2 regions of the Exiguobacterium sp. SH0S1 genome follow, and region 2 is predicted to be linked to the other one. Evidence: predicted binding sites of a transcription regulator. Region 2 holds the regulator's gene; the other holds the start of a gene.

Region 1 (4,425 bases), on a different contig from region 2:
CGTTTCAGCCTTACTTCACGGCGACGGCGTCGAATATCGGTTACGGTTGGTGGAGCCACGACATCGGCGGGCATTACCGAGGGTCGAAAGACGATGAGCTCGCCGCGCGCTGGGTCGCGTTCGGGGTGTTCAGCCCGATTATGCGCTTGCATTCGACGTTCAGTATCTTTAACGGCAAAGAGCCGTGGCGCTTCGGTCTCGAGTCCGAAAGGTCGATGAAGTCGTTTTTACGACTCCGCCACCAACTCATCCCGTATTTGTACACGATGAACCGGCGTAATCATCAGGATGCGCTCCCGCTCATCCTCCCGATGTATTACGATCATCCCGACGAAGAAGCGGCGTATGGCGTGCCGAATGAATACTACTTCGGCAGTGAACTCGTCGTATCACCGATCGTCGAGCCGATGAACAAGCGGCTTCACGTCGCGGCGACGAACGTCTGGTTGCCGACAGGCGATTGGTTCGACTTCTTTACGGGTCATCGCTACGAAGGTGATAAGTCGATCCGAGTGTTCCGTGGGCTTGACGAACAGGCCGTGTTCGCGAAAGCTGGAGCGATCGTCCCGCTGGCCGCTCATCGCTCTGGACGCAACGACACCGACAACCCGACCGATCTCGAAGTCGTCGTCTTCCCAGGGGCATCGAACACGTTCACGCTGTATGAGGATAACGGGACCGACCGGGCTTATGAGACCGGAGCTTACGCCGAGACGACGTTCACCCTCGACTGGGACGAGCGCAGCCTGCACGTTCATGTTACGGGTGACACGTCCGTCTTACCGTCAGACCGGACCGTCACATTACTCGTACGCGGGGTGACCGGTTCGGGTGAGTATAAACCGGAGACGCAGACGTTACGACTCGAACTCGGTAAAATTGATGAGGAAGTGACGGTGTCGCTCCCTGTCGAGGTGACGAACAACGGTCATCGACTGGAGCGCCTGTATCGCTTCATTGACCGCGCCGAGATATCTTACGATTTGAAAGACCGCCTCTACCGGATGGCGGCGTCGAAGACGAGACTCGAAGCGTGGCTGTTTGATCTCCATGCGCTCGAACTCGAACGCGATTTGCAAGATGCGATCATGGAATTGATGCTCGACTGAGGAGAGGGGGCAACCCCTCTTTTGTCTTGTCAGAAAAATGTCGGAATTTGAAAGCGTTTTCACAAGATGGGTCTCGTATACTAAAAGAAAGATGAACAGTTCGGGAAGCGAGGGATTGATCATGAGACAGCAATGGACAGTCGACGATTTAAGACAACTCGATATCTTCAATAAATGCACGAGCCGCGAGCTAGAGAGCTTGCTACCGCACGTATACTGTCGGACGTACCGCAAAGGGCAGCTTTTATTCATGGAAGGCGACCCGCGTGAGCGCGTCTACTTTTTAATCAGTGGGTATGTGAAGCTCGAGCGGTGCAATGAAACGGCGACCCATCAATACACCGACTACTTGAAGCCGAAGCAGCTGTTTCCGTACCGGGGACTGTTGACGGAAACGTATTACCAACATTCGGCGGAAGCGCTGACCGATATTGAAGTCATTTATATGCCGACGGATCGCTTTGAAGCGCTTGTCTCAAGAAATGCGACGATGCTCTTGCATATCGTCGGTCAGATGAATCGAATCCTTGACCTTCACGAACGCCGTGTTCAGGAAATCATCACGCCGAGCGCGAGCGACCGGGTGATCAATACGATCCATTACTTGATTGAAGACCTCGGAGAAAAAGAAGCCGACGGTGTGCGCGTACGTTGTCCGTTCACGACAGTTGAAATCTCGAGACTGTCGGGGACATCGCGCGAGACCGTGTCCCACATCTTGTCGCGACTGCGAAAAGAAGACATTCTCCAGTTCGACGCCCGTCAACTCGTGACGTTGCACCCTGAGTATTTCGAACAAGCGACACACTGACGCCACGCTGCATTCGTGGCGTTTTTTTTGCACGTCTCGATAAGCGAAGCGTTCGCTATGGACACTTACATCAGTTATAATTAGTGAGAATCATCACAAAGAAAAATTGTCATGCACGTTTAGAAAGGATGAACGCAGTGAAACGACTGCAAGCTCTCGCTTTGGCCGAGAAAGGACATATCGTCGGGCTCGTCATCGCCGCGGTGATGATCGGGTTGTCCATCTTGGCTCAGGCTTATTTGATCGTCGACGTCGTCGACCGAGTATTTTTAAAAAACGAATCGTTCCAAAGTGTCATCCCGTCTCTAGGTTGGCTCGTGCTCGCGTTGCTCGCACGTGCCTTGTTCGGGTATGTCTCGGGACGTATCGGTGCCAACTTGTCGGAACGGGCGAAGCGGACGCTTCGACGTCAACTGCTCGACCGCTACACATCGAATCCGATCGAGACGTCTCTATCCGGACAGTCCGGGAAGAAAGTCAGTGTCTATATGGATGCGGTCGATGAGGTCGATGCTTACTTTAGCCAGTACTGGCCCCAAGTCATCCAGACATCGATCATCCCGCTGCTCATTCTCGTCGTCGTCTTCAGTCAGCACTGGATCTCAGGTGTCATCATGATGGTGACCGCGCCGTTCATTCCAATCTTTTTCATCATCATCGGTATCGCGACCCAGAAGAAGTCTGAAGAGCAGATGGAGAAAATGAACCAGTTCTCGGGGAAATTTTTAGACGTCCTTCAAGGATTGACGACACTCAAGCTATACGGACGTGCCGAGCAAGAAGCGCAAGCAATCGAGAAGAGCAGTCTCGACTTCCGGGACGCGACGATGGTCGTCTTAAAGACCGCTTTCTTGTCAGGGCTCATGCTCGAGTTCATCTCGATGCTCAGCACCGGCGTCGTCGCTTTAGAAGTGGCGCTCCAGATGGTCGTTTGGCAAAACTTGACGTTTTTCGCCGGCTTCTTGATTCTCGTCTTGGCCCCGGAATACTATTTAGCGATCAAAGACCTCGGCAGCGCCTTCCATACGGGGCGTGGCAGCATGGGTGCGGCCGATCGCATCTTCGAGGTGCTCGACGCCCCGGACGATCGTATCGAATGGGGAGACAGACCGCTAACAAACCGGACGCCCGAACTCGTGCTCGATGCGGTCTCGTTCCAATATGAAGGGGGTCGCTTCACGCTCCACCCGCTGAGCGGGGTCATCCCGGCACGGTCACACGTCGCCCTGGTCGGCGCGAGCGGATCAGGCAAGACGACCGTGTTGAACGTGCTGTCCGGTCTTGTGAAACCGGACAGCGGCCGCGTCCTCGTCGACGGGGAGCCGCTCGAATCGTTCACCGATACGTCTTGGTACGGGACAATCGGGTATATTTCGCAAAACCCGTATTTGTTCGCCGGGAGTCTCGCCGCTAATATCGCCCTCGGTGAGACGGCGGACGAGACTGACATCATGCGGGCGGCTGAAGCCGCCGGCCTCGTCGAGGTCATCGCCAATTTGCCGGACGGGTTGAATACCGAGCTCGGAGAAGGCGGTTACGGATTGTCCGGTGGTGAGCGGCAACGCCTCGCCCTGGCTCGTGCCTTCTTGAAGCGTCCAGGTATCATCTTGTTCGATGAACCGACGACCGGTCTCGATTTGGTGACCGAGAGAATCGTTCGGCGCTCGATCGAGGAGTTGTCGCGTGACGCGACGCTTGTCACGGTCGCGCACCGTCTCCATACGATCAAGCAAGCGGACGCGATTTGGTTCATGGACGAGGGGAACCTCGTCGCGAACGGCACACATGAACAGTTACTCGCTGTCCCGGCCTACGCCGACTTGTTCACGTTACAGAAAGGGGTGAGAGGATGAACTCACTTTGGACGATCACAAAATGGATGATGAAAGAGAAAAAGGATATCATCCTCTCGATCTTCTTCGGTTATACGGCAGGCCTCGCGGCTGTCGCCTTGTTCGCGGCGAGTGGATATCTCGTGTCGCGGGCCGGCCTTGTGCCGCCCCTCTATGCGCTCATGGTGCCGGTCGTCCTGATCAAGCTGTTCGGCGTCATTCGGGCGGGGAGCCGCTACCGCGAACGCTTGGCGTCACACCGGGCGACGTTCACGATTTTAAGCGAACTGCGCGTCCGGTTTTATCGCCAGCTCGAACCGCTCGTGCCGAACATCTTCGCCAAATACCGGAGCGGGGACTTGCTCGCCCGTGTCGTCGGAGACGTCGAAAGCCTTCAAAACTACTTTTTGCGGGTGTTTTATCCGCCAATCATCTTAGTGCTCGTCTTCTTGAGCACGATCTTCTTCGTCACGTTCTTCTCGATGACGGTCAGCCTTTGGCTCGTGTTCGGGGTGTTCGTGACCGGCTTTTTGATTCCGATCTTGTTTGCCGGCATCCGAGCGAAGCATGACCAGGAAATTAGGGCCTTGCGCGGCGACTTGTCGAGCGGGGTGACCGAGATGATGTACGGGTACCGCGATTTATTGTTGCACGACCAGCTCGGCCAGACCCG
Region 2 (4,425 bases):
CGATTTTCATATGGTAGTCTCTCCTTTGAGTTGTAGGCAAGTTAGTGTTTGTGACAAATATCACATTCGCTTTCTGAACTTAGTGTACTATTTCACAAGAAGGTTTGACAATCCCTTTGCTCAGTTTTTCACGTAATTATGTCTAAAGTTTGAACGACGGTTGTGACGACAAAAAAACCGCTCCGCGACCGGAACGGTTTTAATCATGAATTGGACGTGCGTCTCGCTTTCACCCACTGGTAGATGACGACACCGATATATGTGATGAGCCCGATCACGTACAAACCGAAGCCGATCAAACTCCAACCCATTCCGTCCCAGCCGCGGACGAAGGCGAGCCCGACCATAAACAAGATATAGCCCATCACCACGAGCGTCAACGGGAACACGAGTTTCCGCCTGTATAGTGACTTCAAAAAAGATAGCACGACGAGTATGAGCATCGTCGTCAACATCCCTGTGACGATGAGCGCGTCCCCGTAATATTCCCAAGCCATCGCTTCTCCCCCTGACGTGTGTTTGATTGGTTTCTATCTTAACATGTGACAAGAGTACTTCCTTGTTGCAGAAAAAGCGTTTACGACCAATATCACTTAGAACATGTGGTTTCAGTACGACATTTTGCGACCAAAAAGCACCGTTATGCCAACCGTGGTACTTGCCAACCGACAAGGAAAAACAGTCCGATCAACACGATGGCCAAGCCCCTTTTCAAGACACTTCCAGTTTAATGTACTCGCATAAAAAAACACCACGTCTCATGACGTAGTGTTCATTTCTCATTCATTTGCTTCATCAAATCCATCTGTTCTTTCACCATCGCCTCTTTCTCACGTCGGAGCACACCGCGGTACGTCACGCGCGAGATCGATAAGCTGATCTCATACAAGAAGAAGAGCGGCAGCGACACCATGAGGTGTGACGTCAAATCCGGCGGCGTGATGAATGCCGCGATGACGAACAAGGCGAAGTAAGCGTACTTCCGAATTTTTGAGAGGAAGTACGGCGTCACGACACCGATGCGCGTCAAGAACATCGTCACGACCGGCAACTGGAACAACAGTCCGAACGGGATCGTCAGTTGCAACAGGAACGTGAAATAGTTCGTCGCCCCGATAATCTGTGTCAGACCGAGGTCTTGCCCGAGGTCCGTCGAGATATCGAGGACGAGCGGGAACAACCAATAGTAGGCGAATGCGAGACCGATGAGGAACAAGATAAAGATGACCGGGATATAGGCGAGCGTCCATTTTCGTTCATTCGGATGCAGACCAGGTGCGACGAACGCCCACAGTTGATACAGTAGAAATGGACCCGATGCGACGAGCCCGATGACGAGCGCCAAGTTCAAGTAAATCATGAGCGGGTCCGCGACCCCAAAGGCGTTCAGCTCGAGCCCTCGTTCGACGAGGTCCGCCTGCAGATAGGCGAGCACGTATTTGACACTCGGCAAAGCGATCAGAAAGAAGGCAAAGACGACAAATGCCGACAGCATCAGTCGTCTCCGCAGCTCTGTCAAGTGATCGGACAGTGCCCGTTCTTGATCAGGTTGATGGCTCATGGCTTACTGCTCTTTCTTCTCAATTTCTTTCTTGTCGGTCTCATCGTGCTCTTTCATCATACCGTTCGTGGCATTTTTGAACTCACGGAGCGTCTGCCCCGCTGCCCGGCCGAACTCTGGCAATTTCTTCGGCCCGAAGAGGATGAGCGCGATGATGGCGATGACGAAAATACTGACGCCACCTGGGATACCGACGACGAGTGATGATTGTAGAAATTCCATTATTGATGGACCCCCTCAGCGGATGGATAGTGTTGCATAAAGTAAATGAGCGACTGGAGTTCGATCGACAAGTCGATATGATGGACGCGGACCGTGTCCGGTACAGTCAATCGCGCCGGCGTGAAGTTCAAGATCCCTCGAACGCCATAGCGGACCAAATCATCGGCGACCGGTTGCGCGTAGGCAGACGGGACCGTGAGGATGGCGACATCGATTTTGTTTTGCTTCATAATCTGTTCCATCTCATCGACGTGATGAATCGGGACACCTGACATCGTCGTGCCGACTTTTGTCTCGTCTGCGTCGAACCCGACGACGATATGTGTGTTATTGTTTTTAAGGAAGTTATAGTTGACGAACGCTGTCCCGAGATGACCGACCCCGACCAAGGCGACGTTCGTGATCTCGTCTTGATTCAGCGTCTTACGGAAAAATTCTAACAGATACTGTACGTTATAGCCATATCCCTTTTTACCGAGCGCACCGAAGTATGAGAAGTCACGGCGAATCGTTGCCGAATCGACCTTGACCGCCTCGCTCAGTTCAGCAGAAGAGACACGCTGTTTCCCTGACGAATGTAGGCTTTGGATAAACCGATAGTATAGTGGCAACCGTTTGGCTGTCGCTTGCGGAATCTTTGGTTCGTTTTGACTCAACGGAAAGAGCCTCCTTTTTACGACGCGTTTCAAACGAATCTGATTTCATACACCTTGATTGTAAACGAATTCACATAAGCACTCAATGAATATACCTGAAAAGGGGAAGAAATAAAGTATACTAAACAGAGAGAAAGGGGTTTTTTCACTTGATCCTACTGCAAGTCAACAACTTATCCAAATCGTTCGGCGTCGAGCCGATTTTAGAGAATGTCAAACTAGAAATCCAAGAAGGCGAACGCGTCGCCCTCGTCGGCCGCAACGGCGCCGGCAAGTCGACGCTGTTAAAAGTCATCGCCGGCGAGTACAACTATGACTCGGGCGACATCATGAAGCCAAAAGACGTGACGATCGGCTATCTCGCCCAAGACTCAGGATTAGAATCGAACGAGACGATGTGGAACGAGATGCTCACCGTCTTCACCGACTTGATCGAACAAGAGAAGACGCTCCGCCAGATGGAGCAAGACATGGGCTCGGAGCGGATCTTGAACGACCCGGCCGCCTACGAGCGTCTGCTTGCGGCGTATGACGAGGAGCAACACACGTTCAAAGACCGCGGCGGCTATCAGTATGAAGCGACAATCCGCTCGATCTTGCACGGGATGCGGTTTTACCCGGACGACTTCGAACGTCGGATCGATACGCTCTCAGGCGGACAGCGGACACGTCTTGCCTTAGCGAAGATGCTCCTGCAAAGCCCGGACCTGCTCATCTTGGATGAGCCGACGAACCATTTGGACATCGAGACGCTCAGCTGGCTCGAGAAATATTTGAGCGGCTATAAAGGTGCCGTCCTCATCGTCTCCCATGACCGTTACTTCCTCGACCGCGTCGTCTCGGTCGTCTACGAGCTGTCACGCAACCGCAGCCGCCGCTTCGTCGGGAACTATACGAAATTCCTCGAGCAGAAGGCCGCGCTTTACGAGCAAGAGAAGAAACAGTTCGAGTCGCAACAAGAAGAGATCGCCAAGATGCAAGACTTCATCCAACGGAACATCGCCCGGGCGACGACGACGAAACGCGCCCAAAGCGTCCGCAAGCGGCTCGAGAAGATCGACCGCATGGACGTGCCGGACGGTGACGAACGAAGCGCGGTGTTGTCGTTCTCGATCAAACGCCAAAGCGGGAACGATGTGTTGAGCGGCAGCGACCTCGCCATCGGCTACGAAAAACCGATCGCACAACACTTGCGTTTCCAACTGCAACGCGGCGAGTCGGTCGCCCTCGTCGGCCCGAACGGAGTCGGCAAATCGACGCTCCTCAAAGTGTTGACGAAACAACAACCACCGCTCACCGGTGACATCCGCTACGGTACCGGCGTCGAAATCGGCTACTACGACCAGGAACAACAGAACTTGTCGGACGCGAACCGCGTCATCGATGAGATTTGGAACGACTGGCCGCTCATGCGCGAGCAAGAAGTCCGCAGTCTGCTCGGCCAGTTCTTGTTCAGCGGGGACGACGTCATGAAACGCGTCCAAGAACTATCCGGCGGCGAACGGGCCCGGCTGACGCTCGCCAAGCTCAAGCTCGAGCAACCGAACTTGCTCGTCTTGGATGAGCCGACGAACCACTTGGACCTCGACTCGAAGATGATCCTCGAGAACGCGCTCGTCGACTATCCCGGGACGATCTTGTTCGTCTCCCACGACCGTTACTTCATCGACCGGCTCGCGACGCGTGTCTTAGAGATCACGCCGAACGGCATCGATGAGTACCTCGGCGACTACTCGTATTACGTCGAGAAGAAAGAAGAGCTCGAGGACCTTGCCCGGCTCGCCCGCGAGGAGACGAAACAAGTCGTCGTCAAGAAGCAGCGCGCCGACAAGGAACAGCAGCGCGAAGAACGCCGGTTGAAACAGCGGGTCGAAGAGATCGAGCTGACAATCGAGCGCCACGAAGCTCGGCTTGAAGAAATCGAGCAGCTGTTATGCGAACCGGACGTGTTCAACGACTTCGCCCGCGCCCAAGAGCTGTCGACCG

The links. The regulator Rex, encoded in region 2, represses fermentation and respiration genes when NADH is low (regulators of the CRP and FNR family bind a similar motif). The targets are predictions, from matches to a motif close to TTGTGAAATATTTCACAA.
Region 1: cydD (thiol reductant ABC exporter subunit CydD) is a predicted target of Rex. The motif match lies at 2,002-2,019, and genes of this name have one in related genera.

The regions. Positions count from the first base shown of each region.
Region 1 covers NZ_SJVC01000005.1:34,690-39,114, reverse strand. Annotated here, with positions in the region: gene EVJ20_RS11870 (glycoside hydrolase family 31 protein) at 1-1,109, shown strand, start outside; gene EVJ20_RS11865 (Crp/Fnr family transcriptional regulator) at 1,231-1,920, shown strand; gene cydD (thiol reductant ABC exporter subunit CydD) at 2,049-3,773, shown strand; gene cydC (thiol reductant ABC exporter subunit CydC) at 3,770-4,425, shown strand, end outside.
Region 2 covers NZ_SJVC01000006.1:125,249-129,673, forward strand. Annotated here, with positions in the region: gene EVJ20_RS13195 (FAD-dependent oxidoreductase) at 1-10, opposite strand, end outside; gene EVJ20_RS13200 (YesK family protein) at 204-497, opposite strand; gene tatC (twin-arginine translocase subunit TatC) at 773-1,561, opposite strand; gene EVJ20_RS13210 (twin-arginine translocase TatA/TatE family subunit) at 1,565-1,783, opposite strand; gene EVJ20_RS13215 (redox-sensing transcriptional repressor Rex) at 1,783-2,439, opposite strand; gene EVJ20_RS13220 (ABC-F family ATP-binding cassette domain-containing protein) at 2,589-4,425, shown strand, end outside.